One region of the Shewanella sp. Shew256 genome, then DNA from elsewhere that is predicted to be linked to it. Evidence: predicted binding sites of a transcription regulator. Region 1 holds the regulator's gene; each other region holds the start of a gene.
The links. Region 1 encodes sigma-54, which starts transcription at its own class of promoters, with help from an activator protein. Its sites were predicted from a motif close to GTTGGCACGNNNNTNGNNT; they were not measured.
Positions count from the first base shown of each region.

Region 2: a site for sigma-54 is predicted at 2,151-2,169, ahead of flgB (flagellar basal body rod protein FlgB). Genes of this name have one in related genera too.
Region 3: a site for sigma-54 is predicted at 1,478-1,496, ahead of B5P39_RS13185 (TorF family putative porin). Genes of this name have one in related genera too.
Region 4: a site for sigma-54 is predicted at 3,172-3,190, ahead of B5P39_RS14325 (flagellar hook-length control protein FliK). Genes of this name have one in related genera too.

Region 1 covers NZ_NAJR01000006.1:47,682-52,870, forward strand. Annotated here, with positions in the region: gene lptA (lipopolysaccharide transport periplasmic protein LptA) at 1-385, shown strand, start outside; gene lptB (LPS export ABC transporter ATP-binding protein) at 382-1,113, shown strand; gene B5P39_RS12535 (RNA polymerase factor sigma-54) at 1,219-2,694, shown strand; gene hpf (ribosome hibernation promoting factor) at 2,723-3,010, shown strand; gene ptsN (PTS IIA-like nitrogen regulatory protein PtsN) at 3,013-3,456, shown strand; gene rapZ (RNase adapter RapZ) at 3,453-4,307, shown strand; gene B5P39_RS12555 (HPr family phosphocarrier protein) at 4,294-4,569, shown strand; gene mgtE (magnesium transporter) at 4,759-5,189, shown strand, end outside.
Region 2 covers NZ_NAJR01000007.1:85,135-90,323, reverse strand. Annotated here, with positions in the region: gene B5P39_RS14465 (chemotaxis protein CheV) at 197-1,117, shown strand; gene B5P39_RS14460 (CheR family methyltransferase) at 1,219-2,058, shown strand; gene flgB (flagellar basal body rod protein FlgB) at 2,203-2,607, shown strand; gene flgC (flagellar basal body rod protein FlgC) at 2,610-3,026, shown strand; gene flgD (flagellar hook assembly protein FlgD) at 3,051-3,830, shown strand; gene flgE (flagellar hook protein FlgE) at 3,893-5,189, shown strand, end outside.
Region 3 covers NZ_NAJR01000006.1:194,685-199,873, reverse strand. Annotated here, with positions in the region: gene rimK (30S ribosomal protein S6--L-glutamate ligase) at 1-630, shown strand, start outside; gene B5P39_RS13185 (TorF family putative porin) at 693-1,385, opposite strand; gene B5P39_RS13180 (HU family DNA-binding protein) at 1,675-1,947, opposite strand; gene B5P39_RS13175 (response regulator) at 2,094-2,891, opposite strand; gene B5P39_RS13170 (hypothetical protein) at 2,966-3,349, opposite strand; gene B5P39_RS13165 (DUF4240 domain-containing protein) at 3,474-3,983, shown strand; gene B5P39_RS13160 (hypothetical protein) at 3,990-4,304, opposite strand; gene B5P39_RS13155 (hypothetical protein) at 4,454-4,762, opposite strand; gene B5P39_RS13150 (DUF3016 domain-containing protein) at 5,035-5,189, shown strand, end outside.
Region 4 covers NZ_NAJR01000007.1:59,037-64,225, forward strand. Annotated here, with positions in the region: gene fliM (flagellar motor switch protein FliM) at 1-686, opposite strand, end outside; gene fliL (flagellar basal body-associated protein FliL) at 727-1,251, opposite strand; gene B5P39_RS14325 (flagellar hook-length control protein FliK) at 1,334-3,085, opposite strand; gene fliJ (flagellar export protein FliJ) at 3,245-3,691, opposite strand; gene fliI (flagellar protein export ATPase FliI) at 3,703-5,040, opposite strand; gene fliH (flagellar assembly protein FliH) at 5,009-5,189, opposite strand, start outside.

The DNA of each region.
Region 1 (5,189 bases):
AGGATCGATCAAAATCCATGCAGATCAACTACGTGCATTTTCTGCCGAAGGGGAAAACAGCAAGATTTTAGTGGCAACCGGTAATCCTGCGACGTATAGCCAGATCCTCGACGATGGACGCCCAGCTTCAGCGAGCGCGAAAGAAATTCGCTACGAAATGGCGACCCGCACCCTAACTTTGACGGGCTCAGCGAGCCTAGACCAAGCGGGTAGCCAAGTGACGGGTAACCTCATCCGTTACGATATTATTCAGCAAAAATTGATCGCTGAAAGTACGGGTAGCGGTGATGATCGCGTGATTACCATTATTCAACCTGATAACTATCAGGAAGAGATCAAGAACCAGCCCGCGGACAAACCTGTGAAAAAACAGGACTCTAAATGACCCAAATCACCTTAAAAGCACAGAATCTCGCTAAGAGTTATAAGAGTCGTCAGGTTGTGAAAGATGTCAGCCTGACGGTGAAAACGGGTCAAGTCGTCGGCTTACTCGGCCCAAACGGCGCAGGTAAAACCACCACCTTTTACATGGTCGTGGGCTTAGTCAAAAGCGATAAAGGCCATATCTTTATCGACGATGATGATTTAACCGCCGATCCCATGCACCTGCGCGCCCGTAAAGGCATTGGTTACCTGCCACAGGAAGCCAGTATCTTTCGCAAGCTGACCGTGCACGACAATATCATGGCAGTACTGCAAACCCGTAAAGAGCTCAATCGCGATCAACGCGAAGAAGAGCTGGAACATCTGCTCGAAGAGTTCCATATCACCCATATTCGCGATAGCCAAGGCATGTCGTTATCGGGCGGTGAACGTCGCCGCGTCGAAATTGCCCGCGCCTTAGCGGCCAATCCCAAGTTTATTCTGCTCGATGAACCCTTCGCCGGTGTCGACCCGATTTCGGTTATCGATATCAAGAAAATCATCGAACAACTCAAGAGCCGAGGCCTTGGGGTACTGATCACAGACCACAATGTACGCGAGACCTTAGACGTCTGTGAACATGCCTACATTGTCAGTCACGGAAACCTGATTGCCGAAGGAACTCCCGCAGAGATCTTAGACAATCAGCAAGTTAGGGCTGTGTACTTAGGTGAACAATTCAGGCTATAGTTACTTAAACAGAGCCAATTAGCCTTGAATTTTGGCTTATAAGCGCCATCAATATGATAACAAGCGGCCTAAATTCAAAATAATAACGTAGGGATCAGCGGTAACATGAAAGCGTCACTCCAGCTCAAACTGGGTCAACAGTTAACCATGACGCCACAACTCCAACAGGCCATTCGTCTGTTGCAATTGTCGTCATTGGAACTGCAGCAAGAGATCCAGCAAGCCTTAGACTCTAATCCTCTTCTCGAGCTGGAAGAGGAGCAGTTCGACGCGCCTACCGAACGTAAGCAAGATATCGCCGATACCGACTTTAGCGAAACGACGGCCCAGCCACAGGAACAAGACAATTCCACCGTGGACATTGCCGAGTCGCTGACCAAAGAATCCCTGCCCGAAGAACTGCCCATGGATACTACTTGGGATGAAGTCTTTACCGCCTCGCCAAACTCAGGTTCTGGCGCCAGCCGTGAAGATGACATGCCCTTCCAAGGGGAAACCAGTGAAGGCCTGTACGAACATTTAGAATGGCAAAAAAACCTCACGCCCTTCTCTGAAACCGATTTAGCCATCGCCACCGCGATTATTGATGCCATCGACGATCAAGGTTATCTCACTCAAAGTACTGAAGATATCCTCGAGGCCATGGGCAATCCAGAGATAGAACTGGATGAAGTCGAAGCCGTGCTCAAGCGTATTCAACACTTCGATCCCGTTGGTGTCGCCGCAAGGGATTTAAGCGAATGTCTGCTTATCCAACTCTCCCATTTTTCGCCGGATACCCCACACCTCGAAAACGCCCGTATGCTGATCAAAGATCATTTAGATCTGATCGCTGCCCGCGACTTTAGGTTGTTGATGCGTAAGACCAAACTTAAAGAGGACGAGTTAAGGGACAGCATAGCGCTGATCCAAACTTTAAACCCTCGCCCCGGTTTGCTCATCACCCCTGTTGATGAAGAATATGTCATCCCCGATGTGTCGGTATCGAAGAAAAACGGTCGCTGGGTGGTCGAGTTAAATCCAGATTGCATGCCAAAAATCAATGTTAATCAGCAATATGCAGCCATGGCGCGCAGCACCAAAAGCCAAGCCGATAGCCAATTTATCCGCGGGCATCTGCAAGAGGCCAAGTGGTTTATCAAAAGCCTTGAAAGCCGTAACGAAACACTGCTCAAGGTGGCAAACTGCATAGTGCAATATCAACAGGGCTTCTTCGAATACGGTGAAGAAGCCATGAAACCTATGGTCCTGAACGATATCGCCGAGGCGGTAGAGATGCATGAGTCCACCATTTCACGGGTGACGACGCAAAAATACATGCATACCCCAAAGGGACTTTTTGAACTAAAATATTTCTTCTCAAGCCACGTCGGGACTGATGATGGCGGTGAGTGCTCATCCACGGCAATCAGAGCCTTCATTAAGAAACTGGTTGCAGCGGAAAACCAGAAAAAACCATTAAGCGACAGCAAGATGGCACAGCTTCTGGCAGAACAGGGAATTAACGTTGCGCGCAGAACCATTGCGAAGTACAGAGAAGCGATGCTTATTCCCCCTTCCAATCAGCGTAAAAGTTTATAGCCTAAAATGGAAATCGGAGGACGTTTATATGCAAATAAACCTGAGTGGACACCATATCGAGATTACTGAATCGTTACGGGCTTATGTTGAGGAAAAGTTTTCAAAACTTGAACGTCATTTCGAACAGATCAATAATGTGCACGTTGTGCTCAATGTTGAGAAAATGCAACAAATTGCCGAAGCGAGAATCAACCTCACCGGTGGTGAAGTCTTCGCGACTTCAGAGCATGCAGATATGTATGCTGCCATAGACGTCCTGATCGACAAGCTTGATCGTCAGGTTATTAAACACAAAGAGAAGTTAACAAAACACTAGCAATGGAACTTCGTACCATACTGCGGCCGGAATGCACGACCTGCGCCACTCCGGGCAGTAAGAAAAAGGTACTGGAACTTATCAGCGACTTAGCCGCTGCCCAGTACCCCACCCTCTCATCTCAAGAGATCTTCGAAAGCCTAGTGGCGCGCGAAAAGATGGGGAGCACAGGTATAGGTAACGGCATCGCCATTCCACATGGTCGATTAACCGATATAACACAACCCATAGCCATATTGGTGAAATGTGAGGAGCCGATAGCCTTTGATGCTATCGATAAACAACCTGTCGACATTTTATTTGCGCTGCTGGTGCCTGCTGACCAATGTCAACAGCACTTAAGCACTTTGTCCTGCATGGCTGAAAAGCTCAGTGACAAGCAAATATTAAAACAATTGCGCAAGACGCATGATGAAACGGAACTCTATCAGGTAATCATTGGATGAAACTGGTCATAGTGTCAGGGCGTTCAGGCTCAGGCAAATCGGTCGCACTTAGAGTGCTTGAAGATCTCGGCTACTATTGTGTCGATAATTTGCCTTTGCCTTTGATTGGCAGTTTGCTTGAACAGCTCAAAGGCAGTAACGATCTCGTTGCTATCAGTGTTGACGTGCGCAATTTACCAGAGCAAGACAAAGTGCTGGTTAAACAGCTTGCCAGCCTGCCTACGGGCACTGAACTCACCAGCTTCTTCTTAAACTCCAGCGATAAAGTGTTGCTCAAACGCTACAGTGAAACGCGGCGCTTACATCCCTTATCTAAGAGCCGAGTGTCACTGCAAGAAGCCATCAAGCTTGAAGGCAAATTGCTCGAGCCGCTGTCACAGCAGATGGATCACTATATAGATACCTCGAATCTGAATATCTATGAACTCAGCGACCAAGTGCGGCAAATACTCCTTGGCAGTGTCGATAAGGAACTGGTGATCAACTTCGAGTCCTTCGGTTTTAAGCATGGTATGCCGACCGAAGCTGACTTTATGTTTGATGTGCGCTTTTTGCCAAATCCCCATTGGGAACCGGAGCTTAGACCTCTCACCGGTTTAGATGAACCCGTAGCGGAGTTTTTAAATCGCCAGCCACTGGTGAATAAGTTCATCTGGCAAATCGAGAATTTGCTCGAAACCTGGTTGCCCCATTTAGAGCGCAATAATCGTAGCTATCTCACGATTGCGATTGGTTGCACAGGTGGCCAACACCGCTCAGTCTATGTAGCTGAGCAACTAGCTAAACGTTTTAGTAATGGCAAACATAAAGTCAATGCGCGCCATCGAGAGTTGAGCCATGCCAAAACTTGAGCGCCAAGTCACCATCTGCAATAAACTCGGCTTACATGCCCGCGCCGCCACAAAGCTCGTAGTGCTTGCTTCTGAGTTTGATGCCAGCATTACGCTGATCCAAGGTGAAAAACAGGCCTCTGCCGCCAGTGTATTGGGTTTACTCATGCTCGAGACGGGCATGGGTAAAACCATCACCCTCATCGCCGAAGGCCCGGATGCCGAGCCTGCACTTAATGCCATTTGTGCCCTTATCGACGCTAAGTTTGACGAAGCCTGCTGATGGTATCATCTCGATGATCCCTGCCGGTATTCAGTATCCTGTTTGGTTTTGATTTCAGCACCTTATACCAGTAAAACACATTTGTGACTCGACGCCCTCCCGTGCGCTAAATTACAATGTACTGCTGCGCTTTGGCTTAAGTCCTCAATAGCTAAACGCCAACCCATCCACCGCCGCCATGGAGGAAACATGCCTGTAGAAGCCTCAGACAGTTTACAAGCCGAACACCGTCTCGACCAACTGAGTCAAGCCCTCAACAGTGGTATGTTTGTGCATGTCAGGCAAATGCTGCAAAACATGGCGGCATCGGATATCGCATTGATTCTAGAGTCCTCGCCCCCTAAAGCGCGGCAAGTGTTATGGCAACTTATCGATCAAGATCAGCTCGGGGATATTCTCGATGAACTCAGTGAAGAGTTAAAAGACCCATTGATCCGCGCCATGAGTCCTGAACGGGTCGCCAAGGCGACCGCCAGTATGGATACGGACGATCTCGCTTATATCCTGCGAAGCTTGCCGGATACCGTCTATAAGCAAGTATTGCAGTCTATGAGCCTGCAAAACCGCCAGCGGGTCGAGCAGGCGCTCTCCTACCCCGATGAAACCGCGGGCAGCCTAAT
Region 2 (5,189 bases), on a different contig from region 1:
GACTAGCTTGTAACGCCAGAATGCACCTATACTTTTATCAAGTTTGAAACTGTTACATGCCATAACGGCTAAGATTTAGTGTCAGAAGTTTGACTCAGTTTCAACTATGGTTATCGATGACAAGACGTAAGCAATTAATATGCCTATACTCAAACGAGTTTAGGGCCGTACATAAACAGAACAACAAGGCAGAGTTATGTCGAGTATTCTTGATTCAGTCAACAAACGAACCCAACTCGTAGGTCAAAACCGACTAGAACTATTGCTATTTAAGTTGAATGGTCGTCAACGTTTTGGGATTAACGTATTCAAAGTAAAAGAAGTTTTGCAATGTCCACCGTTAACGACTTTGCCTAAACTTAATCCTTACGTCAAAGGTGTCGCCCATATTCGCGGCACGACTATTTCGGTAATCGATCTGAGTGCTGCAACCGGCGGACGTCCGTTAGCCAGCACTGAAAATTGCTTTATCATCATTTCAGAATATAACCGCAGCGTACAAGGTTTCTTAGTCAGTTCAGTTGAACGTATCATCAACATGAATTGGGAAGCCATTATGCCGCCACCACAAGGGGCTGGTCGCTATTCCTACTTAACTGCAGTCACTGAAATCGAAGGTGAACTAGTTGAAATTCTTGATGTTGAAAAGATCCTAGATGAAATTTCACCAGTCAAAACCGCAATCAGTGAAGAAGTGAATGAGCAACTGACAATCGATAGAAGTCAGCATTACCATATTATGGTGATTGATGATTCGGCGGTGGCTCGTAAACAAATTATTCGCGCGCTAGAGTCGTTAAACTTACAGATTGATACGGCAAAAGATGGCCGTGAAGCGCTCGATAAGTTAAAAGCTATTGCGGGTGAAATGAACAATGTTGCCGAGGAAATCCCGCTGATTATCTCGGATATTGAAATGCCAGAAATGGATGGTTATACCTTAACGGCTGAGATCCGTGACGATCCAAAGCTTAAGCATATCAAGGTTGTACTACATACCTCGTTAAGCGGCGTGTTTAATCAGGCTATGGTACAAAAAGTAGGCGCTAATGATTTTATCGCTAAATTCAACCCAGACGAATTAGCTGCGGCAGTGAACAAGCATTTAAGTTTGTAGTGAAAGTGTGGGTTAGTGCCTAGTGGTGCTTTACGCTATAATCTAGCCCTTATTACATGATTGTTGGCACTTATTTGGGTGCTTGCTATAGGATCTAGGACGTGAATGTGCCTGACAAATCACTCGCAGAAGCCGAATATAATCAATTTAGGTTGTTCTTAGAACAACACAGCGGCATCGTACTGGGGGAAAATAAACAGTACCTAGTGCGTAGCCGTCTCGCGCCTTTGATGGGCAAATATAATCTGCCTTCGTTATCCGATGTGGTGAAACATTCGATGAAGCCAACGGAGCGCGCGTTGCGGGCGGAAGTCATTGATGCGATGACGACCAATGAAACGCTTTGGTTCCGTGACCGCTATCCGTTTGAGTTACTAGGCAATGTATTGCTACCTGAATACAGTAAGTTGGGCCGTCCATTAAAGATATGGTCGGCTGCCTGTTCTTCTGGCCAAGAGCCTTATTCGTTGGCAATGACGATTTTAGAATATCAACAGAAGAAGCCGGGAGCTTTGCCGGGAGGCGCTTCAATTCAAGCGACCGATCTTTCGCCTTCGATGTTGGAACGTTGCAAAAATGCCGAGTACGACAGTTTGGCATTGGCACGTGGCCTATCGGAGGAACGTAAGCGCCAGTTTTTTGATGCTTTGCCCTCTGGCAACATGCGGGTAAAGGACAACGTTAAGCGTTTAGTCAATTTTCGCGCCCACAATCTGCTTGAGAGTTACACTTTGCTAGGCAAGTTCGACATTATTTTCTGCCGAAATGTGCTGATCTATTTTGCCCCTGAGGCAAAAGCAAAAATTTTGCGGCAATTTGCTGCCGCATTAAATCCGAAGGGCATACTTTTTCTCGGTGCGTCAGAATCCATTGCGGGCCTGACAGATGAGTTTGACATGGTGCGTTGCAACCCTGGTATTTATTACCAGAAGAAAACCTAATTAAATGATATTAAATAAAAATTACCGACATTAGTCGGTAATTTTTTACCTCGCAAAACCTCATATCTACACATTTCGATTAGTTATTACTTTTTGGCACATGAATTGCTTTGTTCCCGTGAGAGTCACGATGGAGGCAATTTTATGGCGATTAGTTTTGATAAGGCATTAGGGGTACACCAATTTACGTTGGGGATCCGTGCTGAGCGTGCCGAAGTGATTTCTAGCAATATCGCAAACGCCGATACGCCACATTATAAAGCCCGTGACGTCGATTTTTCTGCGGCCTTAAATGTTGCTAAAACCCAGCAACAGCAGCGCAATAGCCTTGAGATGACAGGCGATGAGCAGCATTTTGGCCTTGCACAATTAACGGGACAATACGTGAAGTTCCGTGTGCCAAATCAGCCAGATACTGGGGATGGCAATACTGTTGATATTCAACAGGAACAGTCGGCATTTATGCAAAATGCGCTTGAATATCAAATGTCTCTAGGATTTTTGGACAGTAAGTTTAGTGGCATGAAGAAAGCGTTGAGAGGGGATTGATCATGAGTTTATTTAGTATTTTTGATGTGGCGGGTTCTGGCATGTCAGCTCAGTCTGTCCGCCTCAATACCACCGCGAGTAACATTGCCAACGCCGACTCCGTTTCCAGCAGCATAGATAAAACTTACCGCTCTCGTCATCCGATTTTTGAAGCGGAAATGGCCAAGGCGCAAAGTCAGCAACAAGCCTCTCAAGGTGTGGCGGTAAAAGGCATAGTTGAGAGTGATAAACCCCTATTAAAAGAGTATTCGCCGGATCACCCGATGGCGGATGCGGATGGCTTTATCTACAAGCCGAATGTGAATGTCATGGAAGAAATGGCGGATATGATTTCTGCCTCTCGCTCATATCAGATGAATGTTCAAGTCGCTGAAGCCGCAAAATCTATGCTGCAACAAACACTTGGGATGGGTAAATAATATGCGCTATTTAGGAGGTAAGCTGTGAGCCTCATTAACCAACTTAGCCAGACCTCGGCTCAGACGACTCAAACTAAGAGTCAATCGAATACGGTGGCGACTAATACTACGAGCACAACGAGTACATCAACGGGCAATCCTTTTTTAGATGGCATCCGTTTGCCTAGCGAATCCATTGTCCCTGAAGCCAAGAGCCAGCAGCTGACACAGGAAGATTTTTTCTCGTTACTCAGTCAGCAGTTGTCGATGCAGGATCCGTTTAAGCCCGTCGACAACGATCAGATGATTGCGCAAATGGCATCCTTTTCGACCGTGGATGGTATTTCGAAGCTTAACGATGAAATCGTCAATTTAAACAGTGTGATGACCTCGAGTCAGGCGCTGCAAGCATCGGGATTAGTTGGACGTAAGGTATTGATCCCAACCGATACCGGCAATGTGTCGACCGAAAGCCCTACCTTGAGTGGTGTGGTGAGTACGCCAGATAAAATTCCTGTGATTAACGTGCGTGTACTGGATGATAAAGGCCAAGTGGTCAGTACCTTTAACATCGATGGCAGTGATGGCGGCAACATCCCTGTGACATGGGATGGCCTGAATAAGAATGGCGAGCCTGTCAGTGCCGGTAATTACACCATTAAGGCCAGTGGACTTGTCGATGGTAAATCTCAAGAGCTTGCCGTCTCGACCTATGCCCATGTGACCAGTGTTTCGTTAGGCACTGCAAGCACTGGGGCGATTCTGAATCTTCGCGGTGGTGCAGGTATTAAGCTCTCTGATGTACTCGCGGTATCAGAAACCTAATTTGTCAGTATTAAGTTGGACCTGAGTCCTTAATTGAATTGAGTGAAATGTAGAGGTGAATTATGTCGTTTAACATTGCATTGAGTGGCATTTCTGCTGCACAGAAAGACTTAAACACTACAGCGAACAACATCGCGAATGCTAATACCATTGGCTTTAAAGAATCGCGTGCTGAATTTGCGGATGTTTACGCTAATTCAATTTTCTCTAACTCTAAAACTGCCGTTGGTGGTGGTGTGGCAACGAGCCAAGTGGCGCAGCAATTCCACCAAGGTAGTTTGCAGCTAACCAATAACTCTTTAGATTTAGCGATCAAAGGGGGCGGTTTTTTTGTGACCGCATCAGAGATTGGTACTTTAGATCATCAGTTTACCCGTGCTGGTGCATTTAAAGTCGACAAAAATAATTATATGGTTGATTCAGCTGGTAATTATTTACAAACCTTCCCTGTAGATAAAGACGGTAACTCGACATCAGTCAGTTTAACCACCGCTAAGCCAGTACAAATTCCTGATACTGCTGGTAGCCCTGTTCAAACCGAAAACGTGACTATGCAGATGAACTTGAACGCGAAAGAAGGTTCACTCGATCCTGCTGCCTTTGACCCGCTGGACTCCAAAACCTATAACAGCGTGACCTCGATGACGATTTACGACTCACTCGGTGAGCCGCATATCATGACCACCTATTTTGTGAAGCCAAATAACGGCTCTTACAACGGTGAAAACAACTGGGTTGCCTACTACGCGATTGATGGTAAGCAAGTGGATGTATCTGGCCCTGCGGGGACTTATCAGACAGATACCAATGGTGACGGTACGGCCGATGGTACTGGGACAGCCCAAACCACTGGCGGTTGGAAAGGTTCAGTGTTGAAGTTTAACTCTGTCGGCGTGTATACCGGCAGCGATCCAGCGGTCGTGACGACCGAAGCATTAGGCGTGGGTGGTGCTGGCGTGTTAGGCCCTGGTGCCGATGGTACTCAAGATGTGACCATTAAGTTTAATGCACCGACTCAGTATTCGGCGCCGTTTGCGGCAACCGAATTAACGCAGGATGGTACGACAGTAGGCCGTTTAACAAACGTTGAAATCGGTGAAGATGGTTTGATCACCGCCAGCTACTCTAACGGTTCAACCGTGCCATTATCCCGCGTTGCCTTAGTTCGCTTTGCCAACGAGCAAGGTTTGACCCAAGTAGGTAATACTTCATGGAAAGCCAGCCTTGAGTCGGGTCCTGCGCTTGCGGGTGAACCAAACAGCGGTACATTCGGTAGCATCAGTTCTTCGGCGTTAGAGCAATCTAACATCGACTTAACGACTGAGCTGGTGGATTTGATTTCGGCGCAACGTAACTTCC
Region 3 (5,189 bases), 150 kb from region 1:
TCAATCGCGCGTTCACGGGACAAGTTACGCGCGTTGCAATTGCTTTCCCGCAAAGGCATTGGCATGCCTATTACTGGATTTGCCAATAAACCCAATGATATTCCCGATTTAATTAACATGGTGGGCGGCGCGCCCTTAGTGATTAAGTTGCTGGAAGGCACCCAAGGGATTGGCGTGGTGTTGGCCGAGACCAAAACCGCCGCCGAGAGCGTGATCGAAGCCTTTTTAGGGCTGAAAGCCAATATCATGGTGCAGGAATATATTAAGGAATCCAACGGTAGCGATATTCGCTGTTTTGTGGTCGGCGATAAAGTGGTGGCTTCGATGAAGCGCCAAGGACCCGAAGGAGATTTTCGCTCTAACTTGCACTTAGGTGGCTGTGGTGAGAAAGTGAAAATCACCCCTGCGGAGCGCAAGATGGCGGTTGCCGCAGTGAAAGCCATGGGCTTAGTGGTGGCGGGGGTCGATATTTTACGCTCGAATCGCGGTCCCTTGGTCCTTGAGGTGAACTCGGCGCCTGGTATCGAAGGGATTGAGCAGACCACAGGGATCTCGGTCACTGAACCCATCGTAGAGTACATTGAGAAGATGGTATCGGCGCGTAAATCGAATCGCGCCGTGATTGCCTAATAAAAAACGCCGCGATTATCGCGGCGTTTTTGTTTTACTAGCGCTTAATTTAGTGCTTAATCTTATAAATCAAAGCCGTAGGAATAGCCTAAAACTACCTTGGCATCATCACCCTGCAGATCTGTATCCGACACCATAAATGAGACGGTTCCCATGCTGGTATCGGCACTCAGAGTAACGTTGTAATCTGCGTAGTTATCTTCGCCAAACCAAGATTCAACCACATCGCCACTGGAGTAGCCGTAGTGCAAAGACAGGCTGAGTTTATCCGTCAGCGGGAAAGATGCCGTGGCCGCTAGGTAACTCATGTCCTTGTTATCTAATGGCTCGGCTGCGACATCATCACCCGCATTGATCACCTGTGAGTAACTGAGTTCAAACCATTTCCAGGTGATAGCGCCATGCAGTTCACCAAAATCGATGCTGCCTTCAGCATCTGGATAGGCATAGTAAAGGTAGCCAATATCGTAGCTGAGGTCTTCGGTGATGTTGCCGCCGTAGCCTGCGTAGAGATCCAACTCATAGCTGGTATCGTCGCCAAAGTCGACATTCGATGCCCAAGTGCCGGCATAGAATCCGGAGTCATGGCTGTAGTCTATGCCTCCTTGGATAGCGACCGCATCATTGGTTTGAGTGACCCCGCGCCATAGATAGTTAGACGTGCCGCCAATATTGCCGGACACCGCCGCAAAGGCGTTGGTGGTTAGTAACAATCCCGTCGATAATGCCAAAACGCTGTACAGTGATTTTCTCATTCTCATCCCCTCGATTGACTTATTTATCGATTCACTCATGTCACCACCGAGCGGGTGACATTGGTGCATCATGGTTTTTTCTGATAAGGGAATTGCTAATCACATGCCATTATTTGAACATCATTAAAAACAAATGGTTACAAAATTATTGTTAATAAAATGTTTTAAAATGCTCAAAAATGGAGCGGTGCGCGCACTGTATTTGTGCAAAAAATCATCTTTCATGCTTTTCGCAGGGCAAAAAAAACGCCCCACAAAGGAGGCGTTTTATAGAATGATGTCGAGCGAATTAGTTCACACTATCACGCAAGGTTTTACCCGCTTTAAACTTAGGCACAGTGGCTTCAGCGATCTGGATTTCTTTACCTGTCTGTGGGTTACGGCCAGTACGAGCTGCGCGAGTCGTGGTTTCAAAAGAGCCAAATCCAACGATAGAGATCTTGTCACCGTTTTTCATTGATTCAGTAATAGCTGCTTCGAAAGATTTCAATGCACGTGCTGCTTCAGCTTTAGTGATATCGGCATTTTCTGCAATCTTGGCAATAAGTTCAGTTTTGTTCATCTTTATTGTCTCTTCTTTCCGTAGATTTATTAAGTCAGCGTGCCTAACATGCCACAAGGTTTAGTCGTTGGAAAGCCCTTTGCTGCGGGCTTGTGTCCTATAAGTAACAAAAATGCAGAATATTTGCCCCGTTCGTGACTTAGGTTTTATTCTTCGAGCAACTGATATAAGAGCTGCTTCACCAATTTGGGTTCGAAGGGTTTATCACACAGGGCATTGACGCCCGCCTGCGAGACGTTGCTCAAGTGAGCATCATTTGCCTCCGAAGACACCATGAGGATAGGCACATGGGATTGCTGGCTTTCATTACGGATAAATTGGGTGAGTGCCAGACCATCGACGCTGGGCATATTGTAATCGGTAATGATCAGGTCAAACATATTATTACGCATTAACTCAATGGCTTGAGCGCCATCTTCCGCTTCGGTGATCTGCTTGATCCCAAGGTTGCCAATAGTACGTTTAATCACATTGCGCGCCATGCGGCTGTCATCAACCACGAGCACACGCACGTCGTGTACATCGAAGTGACTCAGGTCGAGCTCATCATGGCTGAGTAAATCGATAGTTGCATTCAACGCCTTGCCTAAGTGTTCGGCATTAAAGGGCTTTGGCAGAATCGCGACCACGCCAGACTGACGAAAAATCTCTAATTGCTCACGGCGACATTCGCTCGAAACCAACATAAATTGAATGTCTTTGTATTCACTGTTGGTGCACAGGTAGCTTAAAAACTCGGTCGCGGTGCCATCTTCAAAATACATGGCGCTGGCGATGAGATCCGGTTTATGGCGGGCTATCAGTTCTTTCGCTTGAGCCAAATCAGCCGCATTTTGAATGCTGATAATGCCTTCTTGCTGTAAGCGCTTGATGATAATCCGGCGCTGGGTTTCCGATGGCTCAACAATGAGAATCGAGAGTTCGCTGGGCGATAAATGAGTCATAGTGGCTGGCTTTATCAGGTCTTTTAGGGAGCCGTTAACTTAGGCTATAAACAAGGGCTTAGCAATAAACAGGCTTATGCTTTTACCTTTGCGGTTAAATAATTATGGCTGACGCGGGAAAAGGCTATCCAATACTGCACAGATAACAGGGCGATGATGCTTAAGACTAAGGGCAACATAGGGATGTTGTGGCCTTCAACCACCACTTTGACGTCCTGCGGGGTAATTTGATAGGCGATAATCGCAGTAACCCCTAGTGCTGACAGGCCTAAGGTTTGTAATCCAATATAAATTTTCAGCACTAAGCTAGACCAAGGCGCCTGAGTGAGTATGCCAAACAAAACTGGCAAAACACCTAAGCTAAAGAGATCGAACGAACCTGTGGTAACGGCACGCAGTAGCGCGACTACGGCAAAGAGGGTGTAGAGGGCAATCAGTAGAATAAGGCGTTTAGGCATTGACTTGGGTTTATTGGTTATTTTAAGTGGAGCAAGTGTAGGAAAAGCCCTGAACTGAGTCCAGCATAACCGTATTATCATGTAGAATACGCCTTTGCTTGGGCATTCAATATTAGGTTAAGTGATGACAGAAGTAGAATTTTGGGACTTAGTGACCCGCAGTGAGCCAGCGCAATCCCAGGATTCTTTAGCGCAGGCATTAAAGCAAAAGTTGGAAGCGCTGAGTGACGAAGAGTTAAAAGCCTTCGATAAATTGTTTGGCCAACAGATGCGCCGAAGCTACTTATGGTCGGTGTGGGGAGCGGCTTATATCATCACGGGCTGTGATTCCGATTATGCTTTTGCCGAATTTCGCGCGTTTCTGATCTCACTTGGGCAGGCCCGTTATGAGGCGGTGATTGCCAATCCTGACACTTTGGCGCAGTTATCAGCATGGCCCGAGAAAGACGGCTATGCCTATCCTTTTATCGAAGATTACGACTTGATCGCGGGTCAACTATTTGAAGACAGAACGGGTAAGGAGTTGCCTTTTATGCCATCGGGTAAGGCGACACCTGCAGGTAAAAAATTTAGCACTAAGCCCAAAGATTTAAAGCAGCAATATCCTGAGCTTAGTGCGCGTTTTCCGTTTTAATTTGGCTTACGAGCGTAAGCAGGCATTGCGGCTGATATCGAAGGTCATGCCGTAGCGAGGGCAAGTCTGGCGCATCAGTTGATGCTCTTGCTCCACTAATTCGCGGCTAAAGTCTTGGTCGAGCTGCTCAGTCATGCGCTCTTCTGCCTGCTGTTGTGACTGAGCCAGTTTATCAAAGTGCGATTTCACCACTTGCTGCTGCGCAGCGCTGAGGGTAGTGGCATGGCTAGGTAAACTGATGAGTGTGCCTAGGGTGAGCAGTGTCAGTAAGGCAAGCTTTGCCATCATAGGTTGTTGTAGCTTTGCGGTTGTTAGTTTCATAGATCACTCCAAATTTAAATTACCGATAATCGGTTAGTCTTTAAATCGTCGTTTGGCTTTCATCGTGCATCCATGACAAACAAAACCAAAGGTATTGCTGAGAAATTAAGCATACTGGAGGGTTCTTGAACCTTGGCTGAACTGCTATCTTACTGCTCGTTTCGCATCTCTTGGCATTGAAAACCCTGTTTACGGGAATCGAAGCCGCACTTTAGACCACACTCCCAAGGCACATTATCGTAAAAGGAAGATTGCTCTTTGGCATAGTCTCGACAGGCTTCATAACTGTCGAAATTATCCATTTTCTTATACTTCCCAGAATCATAACCATGGGTATAAATAAAGGATGACCAGGTTTCGGGGCGCGTGTCTTTCTCTCCCGAAGAGATAAACCAAATGGCGCTGGCAAAGCATGTAAAGAGGATTAACACAAACACAGGTACAACGGGGAATTTCATTTTTGAGTCGTGGTCATAAAAGATTGAGCGAAGGATAATACTTTTTTAAGTAAGATGCGCGTTAAATGATCACAAATTAATAACTTTGCACTCGTTTGGTGCGTTAAGATACAAAAAGATACGGATTGATAGCGGTTAGCTTAAATTATTTACTAATCTATACAAAAGCTTACTTAGTCTATGCTGTCATAAATACGATTTTGCATTAAGCTGAAGTTCAGGTTAGATTTTGTACGGTATATGGCAGAAACAATGAGGCCTAGGAGGCAAAGATGAAAGTTCAGTTCCTATTACTCGCCAGTGTGTTGAGTTGCAGTGCTGTATGGGCCGCAGACGAGGCGAAAACCGATCCTGTGACAGAAGATGGGGTGGTTAAGATTGTTTGGCAAAACCCAAAAGATTTCCGTGATATTAAGTCATCGGGCGA
Region 4 (5,189 bases), on a different contig from region 1:
TCGAGTAGTTCACGGATAGGTTCAATCATCGAATACGGCATAGTGATATGGAAGTCACCGCCGCCGCCATCCACTTCGATATGGAAGGAGTTAATCACCACCACTTCAGTGGGACTGACGATGTTCGCCATAGCGGGGTTGACTTCGGAGTCTAAATAATCAAACTCCACATCCATCACCGGCGCCCACGCATCTTTATAGTCTTCAAAGATAATCTTAAGCAAAAGTTGCACGATGCGACGTTCGGTCGGGGTAAATTCCCGCCCTTCAATCTTGGCATGGAAACGGCCATCGCCGCCAAAAAAGTTGTCCACCAGAATAAACACTAAACGCGCTTCCATGGTGATCAGTGCCGTACCTTTTAAGGGATGAAAGCGCACCATGTTCAAGCTGGTCGGGACGAATAAGGTGTGTACGTACTCACCAAATTTCAGCATTTGCACGCCGTTAATCGACACTTCGGCCGCACGACGCATCATGTTGAACATGCTGATCCGCAGGTGACGGGCAAAACGCTCATTCACAATCTCGAGCGTGGGCATACGGCCACGCACGATACGGTCTTGGGAGGAAAAGTCGTAGGAGCGAGCTTCCAGCCCCGCGGCATCAAGCTCATTATCCTCTTCGACGTCATCGACTCCGTGTAAGAGCGCATCAATTTCGTCTTGGCTTAATAAATCACTCACAGTATTGTCTTCGCCTCTTTAAGGTGCTGAAGATAAAAGGTTATTGCATTACAAAACCGGTAAAGAGTACTTTCTCAACCACTTTACGTCCGGTCACGGATTGCAAGGTATTTTGCACGCTCAGCAGCGCTAATTGCCGCAATTCATCTTTACCCGCCTGAGTACTCAATTTTTGTACATCGGCGCCACTAAAGGTGGTTAACAGCGCATCTTCAATCAACGGAATATGCTTTTGAGTCAAAACATCATCGTCTTGGCCTCTAACCATCAATTGCACTTTAATTTCAACGAGACGAGCGCGATCTGGCCCAGGGAGATTAAATAAAAAGGGTCGTGGCATTGGTACGTAGGCCGCCATTGCCGCATCGGCGGCAGGAGTGGTTGCCTCAGTAGGCGCAGTCCCTTCGGCCGCTGCTGCAGGGGCTTCATCACTGCTACCGAGGAAAAACCACAGCGCACCACCTATTAATAGTGCCACTAAGACGCCCGCACCGATAAAAATAAACTTCTTCTTACTTTTAGGCGCTTCGGTGCTTTCAAGTTCTAGTGATTCTTCCTTGGCCATTTTATATACTCTTTAATTGGCTAAATGCGGGAATGGATTAGGATGCGGATTATAATCCGCATTATTACTATAGGTTACCTTCTTAAGCGTAATAATCTATACCTGAATTTAAACTAGTTGCTTGATTTAAACCTAAATCTAGCTCTTCTGCCGAGAAATCATCCACATTTCCACCACTCGAACCACCCGCTTCACCAAATCCCCCCTCACGGCGTTGACCTTGGTCACCTTGAGAAACATGACTGTCGGCCAATTGCATGCCTTGTTCCTGTAATAATTCACGCAGGCGGGGAATGGCTTGTTCGACCACATCGCGGGTTTGCGATTGTGTGACATGGAACTGCACTTGTGTCTGGTCGCCATGGACTTGCACTTTAACCAACATATGCCCAAGTTCTGGCGGATCTAAACGGATTTCCGCCTGTTGGATACCCTGGCTTACCATAGTCACCAATTGCTGCTTCATCACAGGTGAAAAGCGCTGGATCATCTCCTGCATTTGGTTTTGAGTTTCTACACCTTGGCGCAAGGAAAGCTGCACTTGCGGAATATCTTGACGCTGGGTTGCTGGCGTTGCCAAAGAATGCAGTGAAGATACTGCTTTAAACTCCACAGGCTTAAACTCGCTGCCCGCCTCTTCGCTGCCAGGACTTAAAGCAGCAACTTGGCTATCTTGCTGCGCATCGAGAGTAACCGCTAGCTTAGCGTCTTTTAGCAAAAAGCCTGCTGAAATCTCGGCGCGGGATGGGTTGTCGGCAGTAAGACTCGGATCTATGGCTGTGGTACCTGATACATTAGTCGCGGCATTAGTGCCTAAGGTATTAAGATCGTTAGCATTAGCGGCTGTGGCTGCATTCGTCGTTAATACATCACTCGCAGAGGCATTGGCCGCTTTAATTGGTGTTTGATTATCAACGACTTGGGACACCATACTTTGGGGTGCTAGAGCTTTATCTGCTGGCTGCGTCGACACATTTATTGCCTTAGCGCCAATTGTTGCACCAAGCTCTGTTGTACCAGGCTCTTTTGCCCCTAACAAAGGTTCACCCTCAATGGGTAAAATATGATTTTCGGGCGGTTTAACGAACTTTTCGCTGCGCAGACCTGAAAGTAGCGCAGCATCATCAATCAAAAGCGAATCATCAACTAAAGCACCTTGAGTATCCGTTTCCGCCACTGTCGCGGCCGCAACCAAAGCATCAACATCAACAGCTGGGATCTGTGGTTCTACACTCTCAGTAGCAGCAACATCAGCCGCGTTCTGTTGTGAGGCTTGCTGCTGTATAAACTTTGCGGTGACTTGCGCAGTATTTTGTCCGGTCGCCTTTGAGGTGACTGACTCAGAGTCTGGTGTTTCAGAACTCACATCCACTTTTGTATTGCCAATGCTTATGTTGGAGACCTCGACAAACTTAGCCATTTCATCGGAAAAAGTGCCGTCAACAATAGAACTGTCGGTCTGAGATGGGTCATCGACTAATAATGAAGATGTAGAGTCTGCGTCCACCGTTGCCGTGATATCGGCCTCAAGCGGCAAAGACTCGCCCGGAGCTGCCGCTTTCTTCATCTCATTTGCCATACCAATCTGGGCGAAAATCAAGCTGATATCGGCTTCATCATCGGTATTGGTATCGTCAGTGCTGGCTTCCGCTTTAGCAGATTTGACGGCCACATCCTGAGATATAGGGGTTTTAGTCGAGGGGGATGATACGGATGTAACTGAAGCCAACGCTGCAGAAAAGTCTTCACTATTAGCATCTTGAGTCAATGCTTTACTCGAGCTAGCGCTGTTTTTCGCGCTTGACGCTAATAGGATGTTGTTCATTTGTTGCATATCAGCTCCTAAACATTCACCCCAAGACATAAAAACATGCGGGCAAACGTCAATTTATGCGGCTTTGGCCATATCTTGCATAAAGCTAGCAAATAAAATGCCAACAAATGGAGCTTACTGATTGAAGAAACAACTTAAACAAGCAATGGCTAGCTTGGGTTAGGGTTTATTGCGGCGAAAAAACTGCTGAGAGGCAAATTCATCTGTCATCTTTTGCTCTTTCTTCAACTCAAGTGCTTGGCGTTTTTTCTCTTTATTCTCTAAGAGTAGTTCTACTGCCTTACGTTTCTTCTGCTTCTCGAGCCAATGCTGCTGACGATAATTTTTTTGCTTCTCCCCATCGGCGACCACACGATTTTGCTGCGCAATGGCCTCATCGATTTGGCGGATAAAACGGTGGAATTGGTGATAATGGCTGGCGCTGATGGCTTGTCCCTGCTGAGACTGCATCTGCTTCATGTAGTCCAAGCGATAATTGTTGAGTGCATCCAACTGATTTTGACGCTTTTGACACTCTAATTGTGCCGACTTTAGCAACAACGCAGCCTGTTCCTCTGCATCGAGGGCTAATTTTAACACCAGCAATAAAGGATCGGCATTCGCCATAACAGTCTCGATTATTTACATTGCGCCGCGAGTTGCCCAAGCATGACTTGGCTATCGGCAAAACTAAAGGCATCACGCATGGTTTGGCGTAAGAAGGCATTCATCGCAGGTTGCAGGCGTATGGCGTTATCGATTCGCGGATCGCTGCCTTGGGCATAAGCCCCGATCGAAATCAGGTCCTTATTCTGCTGGTAAAGGGAATAGGTCTGTTTGACGCGGCGCATGGCTTCTAAGTGCTCGTTCGAAATCACCATTGGGGCCACACGGCTAATGGAAGCCTCAATATCGATTGCGGGATAGTGCCCGGAATCAGCTAATGCACGGGAGAGCACAATATGGCCGTCGAGGATAGCCCGAGATGCATCGGCAATAGGATCCTGTTGGTCATCGCCCTCGGTCAGTACAGTATAAAATGCGGTTATAGAACCTTGCCCGGGACCACCATTGCCTGCCCGCTCAACCAAACGTGGCAATTTCGCAAATACCGAAGGTGGATAACCTTTCGTCGCCGGTGGCTCACCTACGGCTAGGGCAATCTCCCGCTGCGCCTGGGCATAACGAGTCAAACTGTCCATTAATAACAATACGTTATAGCCTAAATCCCGAAAATACTCGGCAATACGAGTAGAGGTTTCACAGGCGCGAAGGCGCATTAATGGTGAAGTATCGGCGGGCGCCGCCACCACAACCGAGCGTGCTCTGCCCTTTTCACCAAGGATTTCTTCAATAAATTCTTTAACTTCGCGACCACGCTCCCCCACTAATCCCACCACAATAATGTCAGCGGTAGAGCCTCGCGTCATCATGCCGAGTAGCACACTCTTACCCACGCCAGAGCCTGCAAATAGGCCCATACGTTGGCCCTTACCAACGGTGAGCATGGCATTGATGGCGCGTACGCCCACATCGAGTGGTTCGGTGATCGCTCGGCGAGAAAGTGGATTGATGGCGTTACTGTGCCTCGGCGCCTGTTGCTCAGTCGATAAAGCGCCAAGACCATCTAATGGCACACCATTACCGTCGAGTACGCGCCCCAACAGGGATAAGCCCACATTGAGCCCCGCCTGCTCACCGAGGGGAATAACCCGTGCGCCGGGTAACACACCGCGCAATTCCTCAATCGGCATCAGATACAGCAGTTCATCGTCGAAGCCAACAACTTCGGCGATCAACTCTCCCGCCATGGTTTCGATAGAACACAAGCTGCCAACGGGGGCGCGACAACCACTAGCTTCTAAGGTTAAGCCAACCACGCGCACCAGTTGGCCACTGGCGACAGCACGGAATGGCGGGACTTTATCGATGCAATGATTCAGCTTATTCAGCAGTTGATGGCGGCGATTTTGCATCTTGCTCTCCATCATGTTGTGGCTGGCTACTTTGCGCCTCGTCACCTAGCTCGGTAGTCGAGGCAACTTTTGCGGCGTTTTCCTCATCGAGGACCGCTTGGCGCTGTTGCTGCTGATGACTCAAATGGGATTGTTGATTACGTAAGGAT